Regions from separate parts of the Ruminococcus sp. Marseille-P328 genome, predicted to be linked through region 2. Evidence: predicted binding sites of a transcription regulator. Region 2 holds the regulator's gene; each other region holds the start of a gene.
What was found. Region 2 encodes HrcA, which represses chaperone genes, less so after heat shock. Its sites were predicted from a motif close to TGTTAGCACTCNNNNNNNNNGAGTGCTAACA; they were not measured.
Positions count from the first base shown of each region.

Region 1: a site for HrcA is predicted at 3,224-3,254, ahead of ACESTK_RS09100 (Hsp20/alpha crystallin family protein). Genes of this name have one in related genera too.
Region 3: a site for HrcA is predicted at 4,295-4,325, ahead of htpG (molecular chaperone HtpG). Genes of this name have one in related genera too.

Region 1 covers NZ_CAXUBQ010000010.1:120,092-127,557, forward strand. Annotated here, with positions in the region: gene ACESTK_RS09085 (phosphoadenosine phosphosulfate reductase family protein) at 1-688, shown strand, start outside; gene ACESTK_RS09090 (helix-turn-helix domain-containing protein) at 915-1,256, opposite strand; gene ACESTK_RS09095 (Hsp20/alpha crystallin family protein) at 2,042-2,494, opposite strand; gene ACESTK_RS09100 (Hsp20/alpha crystallin family protein) at 2,631-3,086, opposite strand; gene ACESTK_RS09105 (S24 family peptidase) at 3,381-3,602, opposite strand; gene ACESTK_RS09110 (hypothetical protein) at 3,561-3,833, shown strand; gene bsh (choloylglycine hydrolase) at 3,968-4,945, shown strand; gene ACESTK_RS09120 (GTP pyrophosphokinase family protein) at 4,984-5,664, shown strand; gene cls (cardiolipin synthase) at 5,700-7,259, shown strand.
Region 2 covers NZ_CAXUBQ010000009.1:57,371-64,836, reverse strand. Annotated here, with positions in the region: gene uvrB (excinuclease ABC subunit UvrB) at 1-1,941, opposite strand, end outside; gene ACESTK_RS08240 (chromate transporter) at 2,191-2,766, shown strand; gene ACESTK_RS08235 (chromate transporter) at 2,763-3,332, shown strand; gene ACESTK_RS08230 (TIGR00730 family Rossman fold protein) at 3,425-3,967, shown strand; gene hrcA (heat-inducible transcriptional repressor HrcA) at 4,412-5,452, shown strand; gene grpE (nucleotide exchange factor GrpE) at 5,469-6,131, shown strand; gene dnaK (molecular chaperone DnaK) at 6,247-7,466, shown strand, end outside.
Region 3 covers NZ_CAXUBQ010000016.1:1,242-8,707, forward strand. Annotated here, with positions in the region: gene ACESTK_RS12125 (DegV family protein) at 1-796, opposite strand, end outside; gene ACESTK_RS12130 (DUF5721 family protein) at 990-1,493, shown strand; gene ACESTK_RS12135 (sporulation initiation factor Spo0A C-terminal domain-containing protein) at 1,499-1,888, opposite strand; gene htpG (molecular chaperone HtpG) at 2,156-4,222, opposite strand; gene ACESTK_RS12145 (hypothetical protein) at 4,566-7,067, opposite strand.

The DNA.
Region 1 (7,466 bases), on a different contig from region 2:
GGATAAATATGGTTTCCCGATTGCTTCAAAGGAAACGGCAAGCAAAGTCAGTAAACTTCGTCATGGTAACCTAAGTGATCGCTATCGTAATTACCTTTTATATGGGGATGAACGTGGGAAATTTGGTATGTTGCCTAAAAAATGGCGTTTCCTTGTTTGCATGCAGTGCGATATAAGTCCAAAGTGTTGTGATATCCTTAAGAAGGAACCTTTTACCAGATATGTAAAAGAGACTGGAAGAAAGCCGTACATTGGAATTACACAGGATGAAAGTTTTCGAAGAGAACATCAGTATTCGAAAACAGGATGCAATGTATATAGTGGAGCTCTTATAAAAAGTCAGCCTTTGGGTTCTTGGACGAGGGCTGATGTACTACGATACATTGTTGAAAAAGATATTGAAATCAGTTCGGTATATGGGGATATCCTACAGGATGAATTTGGACAGTACTATACGACTGGTGAACAAAGAACCGGATGTATGTTCTGCGGATTTGGCGCACACTTAGAGGCTGAACCAAACCGTTTTCAAAGAATGCTTGTAACGCATCCTAAACATTATAAGATCTGTATGAATTTGACTAATAATGGAGTTCGGTATGAAGAAGCGTTGAATGCGTGCGGAATACCAACAAAAACATGGGAGCAGGCAGGACAATTAAGCCTTGATTTAAAAAATGCTGCTTAGAATGAAATCGAGGGGCTGTCCTGAAAACGTAGTTCAGCGATAACCTATAAACAAGTATTCTAAATAAGCTCGCCTTTTGGCGGGCTTATTTCCTTCTCTTAATTATACAGTTAAAGAGATTCATTTCGGCTGAATCATTACATTTACCCCTAACTTTTCTAATGTACGAATATTCCTATTGATTATCTTTTCTTGATTGATAACGGAGTAGTAGTCCGCTCCAAGGTCATGATAAGGAACTTTCTCTTTTAGTATATGATAGATCGCGATTAACATGGTATGGGCTACTGCAATTAAAGCCCTTTTCCCACCTCTGCGCGCGGCAATTCTTTGATAACGGGAGTAGAGATAACTTTGCTTGTTGTTGTTTCAATTCTTTGGAATATTTTTTATTCCCTTTCAATGTGAATGCATTTGCTCCCATAGATTCATAGTTTCGAATCCATTGTTGGACAGATGCGAGACTTACATCAAACATATCGGCAATTCGCCGTTGACTTTCTTTTCCATCCAGATATAGATTTACAGCATATATCTTATCCGCAACAGATACTTTTCTTTTAGACATAAAATATGCTCCCTCCTAAGTGACAAGTTTTTATTATTTCACTTGTCTACCTAGAAGGGAGCATATCAAATAGACAGTTCTAAGAGAGGGAGGGTGTGACTCATGTCGAGTCACACCCTCCCCAAATTTTTATCATAAAAAGAAAAAAAGATGGCTAACGACAACCATCTTTCTCTCCGTTACATGTTATAATGTAACTATGCTGAGTCTCGGAGTCATCCAGAACACCAAGCCAGCGCCGTCTGTGAGAGTTCCACAGTTTAAGCCATTTGTAAAACAGGTTTTGTGAAATGCCGAAGCGCTCACAGAGCTGTTCTATGGAGCCAAGGGAGGCAAAGTACTTCCCCAGAAGACACAGAACAAAGAGCAGGCTGAAACTGGAGTAAAGAGATTAGGTGAAAATGGAGAACGAACAGATAGTAATAGAATTAAAAGAACTTTTGTATATGGAATTCAGGCGATATTTATATCGAAGGAAAGCAAATGTAACCGCCCAGAGTATCTTGCTGGCGATCGGGTATAACATAAACAAGCTTCATTATAAGATTCAGGCAGGAAGGACAGGGCGGCATTTATTTCCACTCAAACAAACCGCCTGATTTTGACAGGTCAAAAGTAAATCCTGAAAACGAACCTTTTTCCAGAAAAGGTTTATTAAAGTTCGCCTTCTTGTAGAAACAGAATGAAAGGAGAGAATATTTCGCCTTAAAAACGGCAAAAAGATGCTGCCGCACCTATGATTTCCTAATCATTGATGCGACAGCCCCGACTATAAGGAGATTTCCTTAACCTTCAATGGCAATATAACCATCTTTTTCTATTTTCTCAGGTGCTTTCTTTGGCACGGACAGTTTCAGAATACCATCTTCATATTTTGCATGAATGTCTTCTTCGCTTACTGCATCGCCTACATAAAAGCTTCGGCACATGCTGCCCGCATAGCGTTCACGCCTGATATAATTACCTTCTTTATCTTTTTCATCTTTATCCAGTCCCTTTGCAGCAGAAAGTACCAGATAACCATCTTTCAGCTGTACCTGAATCTCGTCTTTCTTAAATCCCGGAAGATCGACATCCAGTTCATAGCTACCGTCTGTTTCACGGATATCCGTTTTCATCATGTTCTGCGCATGTTTACCATAAAGCGGATTCTTCTTGCCCCAAAACTCATCGTTAAACGGGAAGTTCATCCAATCATCATCAAATAAGTTTTCTCCAAAAATACTAGGCATTAACATAAGTCATATCTCCTTTTCATGACAAACAAATCTATATTCAAGTCTTTCGACTGTTACTTACAATTATATTTAAAGGGTACTGCCCGAAATCTTCGGGCAACACCACGAGCTTTTTATCAATCAGATGTTATCATTATCATTCAATGGTTATATATTTCGGATCATTGGAAACTGGTTTTGCTTCTTTCTTCGGAACAAACAGTTTCAGGATACCATGTTTGTATTCACCTTTAATGTCTTCCTGAGTCACTTCTTCGCCTACATAAAAGCTTCGCTCGCAGGCTCCTGCGTAACGTTCACGTCTGATGTAGTGTCCCTTCTTATCTTCATCGTCTTCATCCAGACCTTTTGCTGCACTGACAGTTAAGTAACCATCTTTCAATGCAACTTTGACTTCATCTTTCTTGAAGCCAGGAACATCAACAATCAGTTCATAACCTTCCGGTTTTTCCTTAATATCTGTCTTCAGGAGATTCTGTGCTCTTCTTCCGTACAGCTTCTTTTCCGCTTTCTTCTCATCTTTGTCATCATAATAGAATGGTGTAAAGAAATCATCAAATAAGTTTTCTCCAAAAATACTAGGCATTAACATAAGTCATATCTCCTTTCAAAAGCTCCCTAGATCTTCACGATCCAGTCTGCTGTATTATCATTTCTAGTTCTTCGAACATCTGGAATACCTTTTCTTTTATCTCTCTTCCTTTGTTCTATCTGTAATATAACACGCATTATTAGCACTGTCAAGAGGTGAGTGCTAATTTTTTGTGAAGATTTTGTGAATGATTTTGTGAAACTTGTGAATGTGTTTTGTGAACGCTATAAGCCATGCAAAATGGTGAAAAAAGACGCCCTGCAAGTTTACTGTTAATGCATCAGCCTTTTAAAATTAGCCAACTACTTTTCCAAAAGTTTTTAAGGTGGAGCCGGAAGTGACTTGGATAGGAGCATATTTTTTATTTAGAGAAATAAATTGGATACCGGAATCAGATTGATGATATTTCTTTACATAAGCATCACCATCGAGGAAAAAGACACCGATTTCTCCTTCTTCAAGAGTTTCTTGTTTATGAATCCAGATGATCTGTCCATCCAGATAGAGAGGCTCCATACTGTCACCACATATGATGTTGTTCCGAAAGAAGAAATTGCTGAATTTGAAGAGCTTATGCGCAAAACCATAGCTGACATTGTATCAGAAGCCAGTAGCGTTGTCTTTTGGGTGTATGTGCAGAAATATGTGAAGCACAAAACCCTAAACGAAATGCTGCAAGAATTGCCAGACGTAGGTCAATTCATCCTAGCTATGGATACCTGGTTTGAAAAACTGATGGAGAAATAATCTAGGAAAATAGTTTAAAGTTTACATGTTATGATCATGTATGAAGTTGGAACAAAATAAAAGATTGTGCTATACTATTGTTCAAGAAAAAAACTCATTGACATATTTCAATCTATTTAGGAGGATAAACGATCATGTGTACAGCAGCAACTTATAAAACAAAAGATTTTTACTTTGGACGAACCCTCGATTATGAATTCTCTTATGGTGATCAGATAGTAATTACACCACGTAATTATGCGTTTAATTTTCGCCATGTTGGCGATATGAAAAATCATTATGCAATTATTGGAATGGCTCATGTTGCAGAGGATTATCCTTTGTATTATGATGCTATGAATGAAAAAGGAGTGGCAATGGCAGGACTGAATTTTGTCGGAAATGCTGTTTATGCCGCGATTAAGCCAGATGTGGAAAATATTGCACAGTTTGAATTTATTCCGTGGATTTTAAGTCAGTGTTCTTCTTTAGTTGAAGTTCGCGAGCTTCTTGAACGAATTAATATTGTTAATACTCCTTTCAGCGAGCAATTGCCATTAGCACAATTACACTGGATCATTTCTGATGAGAATGAGTCAATTACGGTAGAATCTATGTCAGATGGTTTGCATATTTATGATAATCCAGTAGGAGTGCTTACGAATAATCCGCCATTTCCACAGCAGATGTTTCAACTAAATAATTATATGCATTTATCTCCTAAACAGCCCAGAAATACTTTCTGCGAAAATTTGGCTCTTGATGCATATAGTAGAGGTATGGGAGGATTAGGTCTTCCGGGAGATCTCTCATCTTCCTCACGCTTTGTACGTGTAGCTTTTACAAAGGTAAATGCAATTTCAGGTGAATCAGAGGAAGAAAGCGTTAGCCAATTCTTCCACATTCTCGGATCTGTGGATCAGCAACGAGGATGTTGCGAAGTAGCGGATGGAAAATATGAAATCACATTGTATACGTCGTGTTGTAATGTTACAAAAGGTATTTATTATTACAATACTTATGAAAACCATCAGATCAGTGCAGTAGATATGCATGTAGAAAATCTGGATAGTGATAAAATGATTTGTTATCCAGTAATTCAAGGAGAACGAATCAACTATCAAAATAAATAATGTTTTGAAATCAGGGATGAGGTAGAAAGGAAAGTTCCATGACAAAAGATGAAGTAAAAAAACTCAGGATGAACAGTCCGGAATCACTACAGTTTTTAAATAATGCTACGAAATTTTATAATTTAATGATGATGTATCGTTGTGCTATTCGGGAGATACAAACTAAACTTGAGGTTTTGGATGATGAATTTTCAGCTGAGAACAATCGAAATCCTATTTCTTTTATAAAAACAAGAATTAAGAAGCCCAATAGTATTTACAATAAACTGCAGAAGATGGGATATGAATTTACAACAGAAAATATACAGACATATCTCAATGATGTAGCAGGCGTTCGAATAGTTTGTGCGTTTATTGACGATATTTATATGATATCAGATTTGATTACCCAACAGGATGATATTAAAGTTATTGAAATAAAAGATTATATAAAAAATCCAAAATCGAATGGTTATCGAAGCTATCATATGATTGTTGAAATACCAGTATTTTTTGCTAAGGGTAAAACACCTATGCGTGTAGAATTACAGATTCGAACCAATGGTATGGATTTCTGGGCAACATTGGAACATCAACTTCGCTATAAAAAAGGAATTGAAGAAATGCCTGGCTATGATGAGATAAGTGAAGAATTACTTCATTCTGCAAGAGCTATCATTGAAGCAGATAATGAAATGCAGAGAATAAAAGACAAAATTGGTATGTTCCACGAAATTTAGGGAGAAAACTGAGCAAGTAGGAAGGCGGAATATATATGAAACAAGATACTTTAGAGGGCAAAGCAAAAACAAAAAATGGGGTAAAACGGCTGTGTTTTTCCATAGTCTGCATTCTTCTGGAAGTGATTTTTATTATTACTATCGTAACACGCTTGAATGAATATGCAGAAATTATAAATTTATTTACAAGGATTTTGAGTGGAATCTTGGTTTTGGGATTGTACGCATCAGATAAGACCTCTTCTATGAAAATGCCTTGGGTCATCTTAATTCTAATCTTCCCAATTATGGGTGTAGGCCTGTATTTGTTGATTGGTTTGAATGGTGGCACACATAAAATGCGTGAGCGATATGCAGAAATTGATAGCAAATTGTTACCAATGCTTCCGGACAGTCAGGAGTGTTTGAGCAGAATAAAAGAAACAATTCCGAAAGCAGGAAATATAGCAAGTTACATACAAAGAAATTCGCAGTATCCAATCTATCAGAATACGGATATTGTGTATTTTGATGAAGCAGTGAAAGGATTAGAGGCACAGCTTAAGGATTTGGAGAAAGCACAGAAGTTTATCTTTATGGAATATCATGCGATAGAAGACGCTGAAGCATGGCATAAGATTCAAGATGTTCTGGAAGAGCGAGTAAAAGCAGGTGTGGAAGTTAGAGTATTCTACGATGATATGGGTTCTATAGGCTTTATTAACACAGATTTTGTGAAAAAGATGGAGGCAATAGGAATTCATTGCCGTGTATTCAATCCGTTTATGCCAGGTTTAAATCTGTTTTTGAACAATCGTGATCATAGAAAAATAACCGTTATTGATGGAAAAGTCGGATTTACAGGTGGATATAATCTAGCAAACGAATATTTTAATTACACACACCCGTATGGACAGTGGAAAGATACAGGTATTCGTTTAGAAGGAGATGCTGTTCAGTCGCTTACGGTGACATTTTTGGAAATGTGGAATGCAGTAAGTGCTAAGGCTGCTAATGATTCTGATTTTAGTAAATACCTTTTCCACTATGATTATGCGGCACAGCAAACTGGGTTTGTTCAACCTTATGCAGACAGCCCTATGGATAATGAGCAGGTAGGAGAAGAAGTTTATATCAGTATGATAAATAAAGCTGAAAAATATTGTTGGTTTATGACTCCATATCTAATCATAACAGATGAAATGACGCATGCGTTATGTCTGGCTGCTAAGCGAGGGGTAGACGTAAGAATTATCACACCTGGTATCCCTGATAAAAAATTCATTTATAATATAACTCGTTCTTTTTATCATGGATTAGTTAAACATGGTGTTCGTGTTTATGAGTGGACTCCTGGTTTCTGTCATGCAAAAATGAGTGTGGCAGATGACTGTATGGCAACTTGTGGAACAATTAATCTGGATTATCGAAGTTTATATCACCATTTTGAAAACGGTTGTTTTATGGCAGATTGTCAGGCAGTTGTGGAAATAAAAAATGATCTGATAAGAACGATGGGAGAATGTCGTGATGTGACAGACCAATATCAAACCGGACGAAGTGCATATTTGCGACTAGGACAATTATTTATGAGATTATTTGCTGGATTGCTATAAGAATCTGATGAAACGACCTTTCAAAAAACAGTTGATTTAGAAGTTAACTGTTTTTGAAAGGCCGTTTTTGCTATATCTAACAGTCTGTTGTACAAAGAAGATTTTGCATGGATGAAAAAACAAACCTTGTTGAGGTTAAATTGAGTTTTCCATTGTATTGTATTGCTAATGAATAAGAATAAGAAAAAGAACAGACAATGCTGAATG
Region 2 (7,466 bases):
ACGCAGCTCTGCTGCCTGCTCGAAGTTCAAGTCTGCAGCAGCCTGGCGCATCTGTTTTTCCAACTGGGAGATTAGGTTCTTCAGCTCTTTTTTGCTCATGGATTCCGGATCCTTCTTCAGCTTCACTTCAGTTTCAGCAACTGCCTTGGAAACTGCAATCAGATCACGGACTGCCTTCTTAATAGTAGTAGGAGTAATTCCATGTTCCTTATTATAGGCTTCCTGGAGTTCCCTGCGACGGTTGGTTTCCTCAATGGCATTTCTCATGGAATCCGTCATCACGTCTGCATACATGATAACGTGTCCTTCGCTGTTTCGGGCAGCACGGCCAATGGTCTGGATCAGGGAAGTCTCAGAACGAAGGAAGCCCTCCTTGTCTGCATCCAGAATAGCAACCAGAGTGATCTCAGGAATATCAAGTCCTTCTCGCAGAAGGTTAATGCCTACAAGCACATCAAATACATCCAGACGCATGTCGCGGATGATTTCTGCACGCTCCAGGGTATCAATATCCGAATGAAGATAACGGACACGGATTCCCACATCTTTCATATACTGGGTAAGATCCTCGGCCATTCGTTTGGTGAGAGTTGTGATCAGCACTTTGTTTTTTCTGGAGGTTTCTTTCGTTATTTCAGAAATCAGGTCGTCTATCTGTCCCTCTACAGGGCGCACCTCCACTTTCGGATCCAGAAGACCGGTAGGACGGATGATCTGCTCGGCGCGGAGAAGCTCATGGTCGTATTCATAATCTCCCGGGGTAGCAGATACAAACAAAACCTGGTCAAGTTTATTCTCAAATTCTTCAAAACTCAGAGGGCGGTTATCCTTGGCAGAGGGCAGACGGAAACCATAGTCTACCAATGTCTGTTTACGGTTCTGGTCGCCAGCATACATAGCGCCAACCTGTGGGACTGTCTTGTGCGACTCATCAATAATAAGAAGAAAATCATCCCCGAAATAATCCAGCAGAGTATAAGGTGGCTGCCCTGGCTCCAGTCCGGAAAGATGACGGGAATAGTTCTCAATACCGGAGCAGAAGCCGGTTTCTTTCATCATTTCAATATCAAAGTTGGTACGCTCGGAGATACGCTGGGCTTCCAGAAGCTTGTCTTCGCTTTTAAAGTAGTCTACCCGTTCTTTTAATTCCTCTTCAATGGCAATGGCTGCTTTCTGAATCTGCTCCGCTGGTACTACATAATGGGAAGCAGGGAAAATACCGATGTGCGCAAGCTGGCATTTGATTTCTCCGGTGAGCACATCAATCTCAGAGATACGGTCAATCTCATCTCCGAAAAACTCCACTCTGACAGCGGTATCTGAGCTGTTAGCCGGAAAAATCTCCAGAGTGTCGCCACGAACGCGGAAGGTACTTCGGTGGAAGTCCATTTCATTTCGGGTGTACTGAATGTCGATCAGCTCCCGGATAACCTCATCACGATCCTTAGTCATGCCAGGACGCAGGGAAATCATCATGTCCTGAAATTCCTGAGGAGAACCCAATCCATAGATACAGGACACAGAAGAGATGATAATAACATCTTTTCGCTCTGACATGGCGGCAGTGGCAGAAAGACGGAGCTTGTCAATTTCATCATTGATCGCAGAGTCCTTGGCAATATAAGTGTCAGAAGAAGGCACATATGCTTCTGGCTGGTAATAATCGTAATAGGAGACAAAATACTCCACCGCATTCTCCGGGAAGAATTCCTTAAACTCACCGTATAACTGTGCTGCCAGAGTTTTATTATGGGCCAGGATCAGAGTAGGCTTATTCAGCGCCTGAATAACGTTTGCCATAGTAAAAGTTTTACCAGAGCCGGTGACACCAAGCAGCGTCTCAAACTGATTTCCCTCTTTAAATCCCTTTACCAGTTTCTCAATAGCCTGTGGCTGGTCGCCGGTTGGTTTATACTCGGAATGTAATTCAAAATGATCCATATGAGTCCTTTCTTTTATAAAATCAAACACGCTTTAACTGTTTTCAGTATAGCATCCTTTTTTATAAAAGTACAGCAGAATCGAATATTTGTTCTGCCCTCTGAAATGCAGAAGCATTCCAAAACTTTAATTGACAGACATACCTATAGTGCGTTATCTTAAAAAAGAAAAGCGTGATTGTTCACGACCTGACCAGTAACACGCTTCGCGATGCGCAGAAATCATGCAGAATTATTAGGAGTGCCGGAAATGGAAGAAAAACAAAAGAATAAAAGATATGTGCTGAGGAAGCTTTTTTTTGCCTCGTTATATCTTAGTACGTTTACTTTTGGCGGCGGATATGTGATCGTTACTTTATTGAAAGAGAAATTTGTGGATCAATATCACTGGATCGATGAGGAAGAAATGCTGGATCTGGTGGCAATCGCACAGTCATCTCCAGGAGCAATTGCAGTAAACGGAGCAATTGTGGTGGGATACAAGCTTGGGGGAATACCGGGAATGCTGCTGTCGGTTCTGGGGGCTATTATTCCGCCAATGGTGATCCTGTCTCTGATTTCCTTGTTTTATGATGCATTCTGCTCTAATTATTACATAGCAGCTCTTTTGAAAGGTATGACTGCCGGCGTAGGTGCTGTGATCATTTCCGTGGTATACGACATGGGAAAAAACGTGGCGAAGTCAAAAGACTGGGTAAATGTGGTTATTATGGTCATCAGTTTTTGTGTAAGCTATTTTCTGAAGGTAAACATTATTTATATAATACTTATTGTGGCTGTATTTGGATTTGCGCGTACACTTGTGAAGGAGGGCAGCAAAAAATGATTTATCTTCAGCTCTTTTTCAGCTTCCTTCAGATCGGTGCATTAAGCTTTGGGGGCGGATATGCAGCAATGCCTCTTATACAGGAACAGGTAGTGACTATGCATGGCTGGCTTTCCATGGAAACTTTTTCGAATCTTGTGACCATTGCAGAGATGACTCCTGGCCCTATTGCAGTAAATTCTGCAACCTTTGTAGGAACCAGGATTGCGGGTCCTGGCGGCGCAGTGGTGGCTACTCTTGGCTGTATTTTACCCTCCTGTATAATTGTAACCCTGCTGGCATATATTTACACGAAATACCGGAAAATGTCCCTTCTCCAGGGAACTCTTACATCCCTTCGCCCGGCGGTTGTGGCCATGATCGCCAAGGCAGGAGTTACCATTTTAGTATCATCTTTTTTTATAAATGGTGCAGTGGAACTGTTTCGGGAAAACATATGCATTCGAATGGTGGTGTTCTTTACTGCCGCACTGGTGCTTTTAAGAAAATTTAAAATGAATCCTATTCTGGTGATGGTTTTGTGCGGTGTGGCAAATATGGTGTTTTGCGCGGCTGCCGGAAGCTGACTGGAAAAGATATGCCAGCTGACTTTCGTATATGGTGCTGCCGCAGGTAGGCTGCACCTGTGTTTAGAAGAAAAAATAAGGGGGATAACAGATTGAACATATGTGTATATGGCGCTTCAAGTGCACTGCTTAAAAACATTTATTATGAAAAAACAGAAGAGCTTGGAAGAGCAATGGGAAAAAGAGGTCACGGTCTGGTGTTTGGCGGCGGGGCTACCGGAATGATGGGAGCAGCAGCCAGAGGCGTGGCAGCAGAAAATGGTTACATACTTGGAATTGCTCCCCGATTTTTTGACCAGCCTGGAGTTCTGTATGAGAAATGCACGGAATTTATTTTCACAGAGAATATGAGAGAGCGCAAAAAACTTCTGGAAGAAAAATCAGATGCTACGATCGTAGCACCTGGCGGAATTGGTACCTACGAGGAATTTTTTGAGATTTTTACCTTGAAAAGCCTGAAACGTATTGACCGCCCAATTGTGCTGTATAACATTGACGGATATTATGACAAGATGAAAGCATTGCTGGAGTACACAGCAGAAGAGAAATTCATGGATTTTTCCGTGCTGGATCTGGTAGTCTTTCTGGATGAGCCGACAGCAGTTCTTGACTATCTGGAAAATTATAAAAAATAGAGGCTGCTATTCAGCAGGGGCTGTTTTGCGAAACATATAACTGTGAAGGTGCTGAACAGTTACAAAACGGACATGTCGCCTATGGGCGGTATTCCTATATAGGAAAGAAGATGCCAGGGAAAATTTTCTCAAGGCATCTTTTTCATTTATGCGGCAGCAAACATAAGACTGCGTTGGCAGATACCTGATAGTATCCTTGCTGTCCAAAAAAAGTATTGCAGTAAGGAGAATTTAGCCAGAATGGTAAAGTATAGGGTAAAAACTATCAAAAAAGATGAAAAAAATTTGTAAAAAATATTGACAAAAGGAATACTGAGGTGTATCTTAAGAACATAGATGTTAGCACTCCTAAATAATGAGTGCTAACAAAAGGAATTCGAAGAAGCCAGACGGAAATCAGAATCAGGTTTGACCGTCTGCTTTTCAGGAAGGAGCAGATATTTCATGGATGAAGTATTAGATGAGCGCAAACGGAAAATACTGAAAGCAATCATCAAAACTTATATGGAAACAGGCGAGCCTGTAGGCTCCAGAACTATTTCCAAGTATCCGGATCTGAATGTCAGCTCTGCTACTATCCGAAATGAGATGTCCGACCTGACGGATATGGGCTACATCGTACAGCCCCACACCTCAGCCGGAAGAATTCCATCAGATAAAGGCTATCGCCTTTATGTAGATGAGCTTACCAGGGAGAAGGAAGCCGAGATCGCAGAAATCCGTGATCTGATGATTGAGAAATCAGATAAGATGGATAAGGTGCTCAGGCAGGTGGCGAAGGTTCTTGCCACGGATACCAATTATGCGGCTATGGTTGCGGTTCCCCAGTATAAGGGAAGCACCCTGAAGTTCATTCAGCTTTCACGAGTCAATGAGCGGCAGCTGATTGCCGTAGTTGTATGTGAGGGTAATGTCATTCGGAACCAGATCATTAATATTGATGAGGAGATGGATGATCAGACGATCCTGAAGTTGAATCTTCTTCTTAACACGAACCTGAACGGCGTACCCATCCAGGATATTAATCTGGGCATGATTGCCAGATTAAAAGAACAGGCGGGTAGCCACAGTGGTGTGGTTGCAGATGTGCTGGACGCAGTTGCAGCTACAATTCACGTGGACGAAGAAGATATGAAAGTATATACGTCGGGAGCGACCAACATATTTAAGTATCCAGAGCTTGCAGATACATCCAGAGCCAGTGAGCTGATTTCTACTTTCGAGGATAAGCAGGAACTTGCGGATATGGTCCGTGAGGAAATGGGAGACTCGGAGAACACAGGAGTTCAGATATACATCGGGGATGAAGTTCCGGTACGTACCATGAAAGACTGCAGTGTGGTCACAGCTACTTATGAGCTGGGAGATGGAATGCGTGGAACTATTGGAATCATCGGTCCCAAGCGAATGGATTACGAGAATGTAGTGGACAGCTTAAAGAAATTAAAAGTCCAGCTTGACGAAATGGTAAATAAGAAAACCTAGAAAGGCGGTTGAAAGCGTGTCAGAAGAAATGAATAAAGAAGCCGAAGTACAGGAAGAAGCAGTTGACATTCCGGTAACAGACGGAAGCGAAGAAGAGGCAGCAGATACAGCCCAGACAGCAGAAGAGGAGACTTCCGAGGAACCTGCACAGACAGAAGAAACTGAGCAGTCAGATCAGGGAACCGAATCTCAGAAGGAACCGGAAACCAAGACAAAAACTTCTTTCTTCGGTAAGAAGAAAAAAGAGAAAGATAAATTTGAACAGCAGGTCGAGGAGCTTACAGACAGACTGAAGCGCAGCATGGCTGAATTCGATAACTACCGTAAAAGAACGGAGAAGGAGAAATCCAGCATGTACATCATCGGCGCCAGGGACATCGTTGAAAAAATGCTTCCGATCGTGGATAACTTCGAAAGAGGTCTTGCACAGGCACCGGAGGATGATTCATTTGCAGAAGGCATGAAGATGATCTACAGGCAGATGATGACAGCTTTTGATGAGATGGGTGTGAAGCCAATCGAGGCTGTAGGTAAGGAATTTGATCCGAATCTGCATAATGCAGTGATGCATGTGGAGGACGAATCCGTTGGCGAGAACATCGTCGTAGAGGAATTCCAGAAGGGATATACTTACAAGGATTTCGTTGTAAGACACAGTATGGTAAAAGTTGCTAATTAACAGAAAGCAGCTTGGAGAATTAAACTTCATCGACATTTTCTAAAAACAAAGTATAAATGTTACTGTTCGTGTAATGGACAGCAACCATGAATTTTTAAACAGGAGGAAAATTATCATGGGAAAAATCATTGGTATTGATTTAGGTACAACAAACAGCTGTGTAGCTGTTATGGAAGGTGGACAGCCAACCGTTATCGCAAATACAGAAGGATCCAGAACAACACCATCTGTTGTAGCATTCACAAAGACAGGTGAGCGTCTGGTAGGTGAGCCTGCAAAACGCCAGGCAGTAACAAACGCAGAGAAAACAATCTCTTCCATCAAGAGAGAGATGGGTACAGATTACCGTGTAACAATTGATGATAAGAAATATTCCCCACAGGAAATTTCCGCTATGATTCTTCAGAAACTGAAAAAAGACGCTGAAGGATACCTTGGAGAGTCTGTTACAGAAGCAGTTATCACTGTTCCGGCATATTTCAATGATGCTCAGCGTCAGGCAACCAAGGATGCTGGTAAGATTGCAGGCCTTGATGTAAAACGTATTATCAACGAGCCTACAGCAGCAGCTCTTGCATATGGTCTTGACAATGAGAAAGAGCAGAAGATCATGGTTTATGATCTTGGTGGTGGTACATTCGATGTTTCCATTATTGAGATTGGTGATGGAGTTATCGAAGTTCTGGCAACAGCTGGTAACAACCGTCTTGGTGGTGATGACTTTGACCAGAGAATTACAGACTATATGCTTTCTGAGTTCAAGAGAACAGAGGGCGTTGACTTAAGCAACGATAAGATGGCTCTTCAGAGACTGAAAGAAGCTGCTGAGAAAGCTAAGAAAGAGCTTTCTTCCGCAACAACAACCAATATCAACCTGCCATTCATCACAGCAACAGCTGAAGGACCGAAGCATTTTGATATGAACCTTACAAGAGCTAAATTTGACGAACTTACACACGATCTTGTTGAGAAAACAGCAGAGCCGGTTCGCCGTGCACTTTCTGATGCAGGTCTTACTGCTTCTGATCTTGGACAGGTGCTTCTGGTTGGTGGATCTACACGTATCCCGGCTGTACAGGATAAAGTAAGACAGTTAACTGGCAAAGAGCCAAGCAAGGCCTTGAACCCAGATGAGTGTGTTGCACTTGGTGCTTCTATCCAGGGTGGTAAGCTTTCCGGTGAGGCTGGTGCAGGTGACATCCTTCTTCTTGATGTTACTCCACTTTCCCTGTCCATCGAGACAATGGGTGGTATTGCAACACGTCTGATCGAGAGAAATACAACAATCCCGACCAAGAAGAGCCAGATTTTCTCCACAGCAGCTGATAATCAGAC
Region 3 (7,466 bases), on a different contig from region 2:
TGACACCGGCTGTGTCAAGAACCACAATATCAGCCAGCTTCATCTTCTCCTGGATGGCTTCTTTAAGCATATTTGCTTTCTTCGGGCTGTTGCAGTGGGAAATGGCAAGAATTTTGTTCTCACTGTTTTCTGTCACTTCCACAATTTTATCCACCATTTTCACAAGCGCCTTATTCATGCCTCGTGCCTGATCCAGCTGGCAGATCGTCCCCTCCGGAGTAGATCCCATGATCGGTTTGATCTTAAGGGCTGTTGCCACAAGCGCTTTCACACGGCTGAGGCGGCCATTTTTACGTAAGGTTTCCAGATTCTCCAGCACAAAAAAAGTGTGCTGTTCTTCAATATATTTATTCACAACGCTGACAACATCCTCAAACGGAAGGCCGGCATCTTCGCACTGTGCAATTTTCATTGCAATCAAAGTCTGCCCGATAGAAGCAGAACAGGAATTGAAAACATGAATCTGAACGCCTTTTTTCTCCTCATGAAGAAGACTTGCTCCAAGCACTGCACTGTTATAGGAACCACTGAGTTCAGAGGAAAGAGTAACGCAATATATATGTTCAGCTTCGCAGTCAAATGCCTTTCTGTAGCTCTCAGGCGACGGGCAGGCTGATTTCGGACATTCCGGGCAGGCGGCAACTTTCTGTAAAAAATCTGCCTGGTTAAATGTCTCATCATCTATTATATTCTCACTTCCAACAGTCAGTGTAAGCGGTACGGAAGCAAATCTTTCATCCTGTTTCCACTGCTCCAGAAGTTCTCCACAGCTATCTATCACAATTTTATAACTCAATTATATCGTCCTCTTTTCCGTAATATGTAGTTTTAAATACCACATCTATATTAACACATTACTATGTGTTTGAAAAGAGTTTTTTCTTCCATTTTCCCCCAAATTGCTTTATAATGGTTATTGTTCATCAGCAACTGATTTTCATATATTGATGTCGTCGACAGGCGACATGCCCTTTAGAAAGGAGGTCCCTATGCTCGCTTTAAAAATCACTGACCAGAAGAATTTTACCAATAAGCTTTTTCTTGGAGATACCTTCGATCTCTTCTGGCTAAACCAGGCAGAGATCATTACCAGCAATGTTTTTTCCATTGACGGCAAACTCCAAACTGATTTTTTCGATAATGATGAGCAGGAATTTTTAGCTTCCAGCCACCGTACATTCTCTCTCTGGAAAGAAGTAAAACCATTTTGTTATTCTGTTATCCGCGGAAAAAAAGCGCCTCTTTCTTTCAAAATCGTGCTTCAGTTTTCTCCGAACAAGACCGCTGCATTATTGCAGAGTTCTGCATTTTCAATTTCTCCCGAACTGATAACAGGCCTGTATTTGAATCTCCAATATAAAAATAAGACCTTGTTTTGTATTACCGGAACATCTATGAAAACCTTTCTTCCCGGTAAAGAACTGGACCACCTTTGGGAGCAATATGTGATGGATTTTTTTCATCGCAGCGGATTATCTGTAGAAGAAGTTTAATCCTGTCAGAATAGGTTCTCCATTAATTTTCCAATAGAGTTATTCTGGCATTCCACGTCTGGAACCTTGCTTTCTTTTTCATCTCCCAGATAAAAGGCGATCATATCTATAAATTCACTGTTGGTAGGTCTGTATTCCAGAGGATATCCGGCAATCTCTTCCAGTCTTTCCCGATGATTTTCCCAACATACATTTACAATTGTACGAATATCATGCTCAATATTAGATGGCTTGGATTTAAATTTCTTTGCAAGCCTTGGATAAATATCTTTTGTAATCTTCATTGGTCTTTCCTGAAATTCCATTGTCATGCGTATGGCTTCCGCCACAAAATAATATCCTTTATATTTCGATGTCGCACCAAGTTTGCGTATCGTGCCGTATACCTCTCTCATTTTTGTCCCTCCCACAATAAGTTATACTTCTGATTCTGCATCTGCAGTCAGCCCTTGATTTGCCTCTACATATAATACGAGTTAAATTTGCCTTTTTTAGCATTTTGAGACAAAAATTAAGAAAATTGTAATATTTTTTAGAGATTTCGAGATAAAATTCTATAGAAAAACAGAATAACAGGATAAACTTTTCCAATTTTTCATATAAAAAGGACAGGCGTCCTAAATGCAATACTCATTTAAGCGTCTGTCCCTTTTTGTCATAACTTATTTTGTCAGCATAAGCAGAATTTCATTGCTTCTCTGAACAAATCTGGTCATCTCTTCCGGTGAAAGCTGTTTATGGCTCAGCATGGCAAGATCATACAGTTCCTCGCAAATAACCGGGGTCTTATCAGAATCCTTGTTGTCTGCTACAAACTGAACCAACGGATGTTTCGCATTCAGAACCAGAGTTTCCTGACCACCAAACATAGATGGATCCATGCCGTACATATTATACATCTTCATCATATCCTGCATACGACGGCTCTCTTCAGAAAGGGTCATCATAGCAGCAACTTTTTCATTTTTCAGATTCTCAACCTTCACTTCCAGTTTGTCATTCTTCAATGCATCTCTGAATACTTCTGTAAGAGTCTTGGAAGTCTCCTCGTCAGCAGCTTCCGCTCCACGCAGTTCTTCTGTAAGATCTGCATCAATTCTCTTAAACTGGATAGTCTGATCCTTCTGCTCCAGATGGGAAATAAAAGCGCTGTCAATATTGTGTTTCAGAATAACAGCATCCTTCTTTGCCTCACGGAACATGTTAATATACTGACTCTGCTGAACCTCATCTGTTACATAGAAGATAGTAGTCTTCTCAGGCTCTTTCTCGTCTTTCGCGCCGTCCTCTTTCTTCTCTTCTGTGGATTCAACAGTCTCTTCTGTCTTAGTCTCATCTTCTGGTTTCCTGTTCTCTTCGATGCAATCTTTCAGAGTCAGATATTTGCCATCAATGTTCTTGAAGAGGATATAATCATTCATCTTATCTGAGAACTTGCTGTCCTTAATGCAGCCATATTTGATAAATGGACTGATATCATCCCAGTATTTCTCGTAGGACTCACGGTCTGTTTTACACATTCCGGTAAGCTTGTCCGCTACTTTCTTTGTAATATACTCGGAAATCTTCTTCACGAAGCCATCGTTCTGCAGTGCGGATCTGGATACATTCAGTGGAAGATCCGGACAATCAATTACACCTTTCAGAAGAAGCAGAAATTCTGGAATTACTTCCTTGATGTTATCTGCGATAAATACCTGGTTATTGTACAGTTTGATCGTACCTTCAATGGAATCATATTCTGTATTGATCTTCGGGAAGTACAGAATACCTTTCAGGTTAAACGGATAGTCCATGTTCAAATGAATCCAGAACAAAGGCTCCTTATAATCCATAAAGACTTTACGGTAAAACTCTTTATATTCCTCATCTGTACAACTGTTTGGATGTTTCATCCACAATGGCTCCGGATCACTTAAAGATACCGGACGTTTATTGATTTTTACTTTATCTTTTGCAGGAGATACTTCTACGACTTCTTTCTCACCTTTGTCATTCTCTTTCTCCTCAGTCTTAGCATCCTCGTGGATACGCTCTACAATTACATCATCATCACGAAGCTCAGCCTCATCAATGGTCTCATACTCCTGCGGTGCATTTTCCTTAGACAGATAGATATTTACCGGCATGAAAGAACAATATTTCTCAATAATCTCTCTCATACGATATTCGTTGGAAAACTCTGTACTCTCATCATTTAAAAACAGAGTAATTTCAGTACCAACTGTAGTCTTATTGCCTTCCTGCATATCATACTCTGTACCACCATCACAGGTCCAATGTACTGGAGCAGCGCCCTCTTTATAAGAAAGAGTATCAATATGAACTTCATCTGCTACCATAAATGCTGAATAAAAGCCAAGTCCAAAATGACCGATGATCTGATCATCCGTGGTCTTATCTTTATATTTGGAAAGAAACTCAGTAGCTCCTGAAAAAGCAATCTGTGTAATATACTCTTCCACTTCATCGGCCGTCATACCAAGACCTGTATCAATAAACTTCAAAGTCTTCTCTTCCGGATTCACAATAACTTGTACTTCAGCTTTGTAATCATCCGGAAGTGTGTATTCACCCATAACATCAAGTTTCTTAAGCTTCGTAATTGCATCACAACCATTGGAGATTAACTCTCTTGCAAAAATGTCGTGATCAGAATATAACCATTTCTTTATAATTGGAAAAATATTTTCACTGTTAATTGATAAACTACCATGCTTCTCAGCCATGCAGCTCACTCTCCTTTGTCTTCTTAATTATACAAACTATAGTAATACCAAACTGACTAAAAGTCAAGGAAAATTTAGCACTCATTTTAATTGAGTGCTAGTAATATTACTGTTCACTGGTAACATTCCGCGAGGTGTTTTTTGTGAACAAAGTTCACAGAAAACCCGAGAATCTCAGCGCGAAATCATGCGAATGCATGATTTCTGTGCATCGCGAAGCGTGTTACTGGTCACGGAGTGAACAGTAACCTAGTAATTATTATTAAAAGAAGGGAGACCATTTCTGGTCTCCCTCATTCGTTCTGCTCTCATTCACAATTACTGTTTATTTGAGAATCCACTATTATTTTTTCTTATTGCGGTAAACAAGAATTCCTGCAATTAAGACAATCGCAACAATCAGAATAATTACAAATGGGAGGATTGGAGTATTATCCCCGGTCTTTACTGCATTCTTCTGATTTGCATCTGTTTTGTCTGCAGCCGGTGTCAGAGTCTGATTCGGTGCAGCATTTACAGTGAAATTAACCTGCTTGGTATCCTGTGTTCCAGTGTTTACCCAGTTGCTTCCATCAAACTGCTGCTGATTATATGTGACAGTCAAAGTATAATTTCCATTCTTGCCCATGCGGAAAGTTGCAGAATATGGTGCGCCGTCCCAGCTTCTTGCCTCAAGAACCTCCCAGTTCAGCGGCTGATATCTTACATCTCCCTTAATCGGATTTTCAATATCCATACCTGCGCCAACTGCAGTGAAAGTAATCTTGGTCTCTGTAGTATAGTTTCCATCGGAGCTGATTCCTGTGATACTGTTATTCCCTGCATCAGATACAATCGGTCCACGGCTTACAGTGACATTAACAGATACTACAAGGCTCAGGTTATCCGGATTTGTAACACCGTCTGGAAGAGCAGCAGTACCTTTCACAGAGAACTTCTGTGCTTCTGTACTGTTCTGATTATATGCACTGCCCTTTACATCCCATTTTACAGAGGCATTCATATCGCCCTTGTTTGTAGTAATCTTAACAGTAGATGGAAGCTGCAGTCCAGCTGCTGACTTCTCAACCCCGTTTGCCAGACTGATATCAGATACTTTGCCTACAGCTGTAAGCTTGGCAGCAGCTTCTGTTACTGTAAAGCTTACTGGAATATTCAGGTAATCTGTCTGATCTGTCTTAATGGAAACAGTCTGTGTATAGGTTCCTGCTGCCAATCCAACTGCCGGTGCAACAGTAAAGGATACAGACTGGTTTGCATTTGCCTCTAATTCTGAAGCAGACGGAGCACTTACTGTAAATTCGTTTCCGCTTACACTTACAGCAATACCGGTTAATTTCACATTTCCAGTATTGGATACATTGATTGTAACTGCAGCCGGTGCTTCTTTGTAACCAGCTTCTTTACTGTCGAATTTCACTTCGGAAATGTCGGTAGTAAATGAAGGAGCTGGAGTAATCTCCGGAGTCACTTCCGGGGTGACTTCTGGTGTTACTTCCGGAGTTACCTCTGGGGTGACTTCTGGTGTCACTTCTGGAGTTACCTCTGGGGTGACTTCTGGAGTTACCTCTGGGGTGACTTCTGGTGTCACTTCTGGAGTTACCTCTGGGGTGACTTCTGGTGTCACTTCTGGAGTTACCTCTGGTGTCACTTCCGGGGTGGTTTCCGGTGTAGCTGGTTTCTCTGCTGGCTGCTGATCTGTATTCGTATCATCCTGCTTCTGCTCAGCTACTGTAAGCTTTGCAATAAAGGAAACCTTTACACCTTCCTCTGTTTCATAAGTGATCGTATCACTGTATTCTCCAACAGCTGTACCTTCTCTTGGCATAACCCATGCATCAACTGATTCTCCAGCCTCAAGAGAACCCAGATCCTTCACCATAAAATGTTCCGGACTGATTTCTTTGAAATTAAGAGTGCTGTTGCCAGTATTCTTAACAGTTACATTCTTAGTCATGGAAGAGTTTGCATTTTCCTGTGTGAAGCCTGCATTTACGGTTCCAAAATCAAGTACTGCAGTACCATCTTCTGCAGTATTTTCTGTAACAATTTCTGCTGTATACACAGGTTCCTGCTTGGCAGGGGATTCAGCTGATGCTCCCTGATTTGCAGCCTCAGCCTGTCCATTCTCAGGAACTTCCAGATAGCCTTCTGTTCCAATGTTAATCACACTGTCATCTGTAGTGATCTCAGACTGGGAATTGTCAGCAGAATTCTCTGTGTCCTGTCCATCTGCCGGCTGCATAACATCAGCGGAAGAATCAGTTGGTTCATCAGCACCAATGTCAATTACTTCCTCGGTTTGTGTATCTTCTGCTACATCCTGAGCCGGCTGTGTGTTCTCATCTGTCTGGGAACCTTCCGCAGGTGTATCCTCTGCTGCAATTTCCTGAACAGGGGCTTCCTCTGCCGGTGCAGCCTCCTGCCCTTCCTCTGGAAGCTCGGTTGCCTCTTCCGGAGCCTCTTCCGGTGTAGCCACAATTTCAACTGTATTTACTTTCAGTTCTCCGGTTATGCCCATTTCGGTCTTTCCGGTAATTTTCAGCTCGATCTTATTTCCAAGATCTTCATCAACAAGCTTATAGGTCTTCTCAGTGCCTACTTCAGTGAGCTGATCTCCAACTTTTCTTGACCAGCTGAACGTTACATAATCGTCTGTAAGTCCTTCCGGTGTAACCTTTTCATAATCGGCGCTAAGCTCAGAGCCTACAGCTGCAGTTCCCTTAATCTTAAGCTGACCTCCAAGTTCTCCCTCTGGTGCTGCTGCCGCAAATACCAGAGACGGAAGCAATGAAAGCATCATAAGAAAAGTCATGACCATTGCTATAATTTTCCTAGGTCTCATATGCCATCCTCCTTTACATTCCCCTTTTAGGCTGACCTGTAACATTATTGTAACATATTTTAAACATTTTCACAAGCACTTTTATTTTATTGTAATTCTTACAGTGCATGTGACAGTGCTACTGTTCGCTCCGCGCACCGCAACCACTTCGCGCTGCACAGGAATCATGCATCCGCATGATTCCGCGCCCAGATTCTCGGGTTTTCTGTGAAATTTGTTTACAAAAAACACCTCGCGGAACATTGCCAGTGAACCATAACGCGATAGTTGCTGGTCACTTCTTTCTCCGGAAAACATCTTATGGGATGTATCTTCTCTTCTGAACAGTAACACATTATGTTCTCTTGTTTAGTGTCATTATAGCAACCTGATTTTATACTTATGTAATATGAATTTATC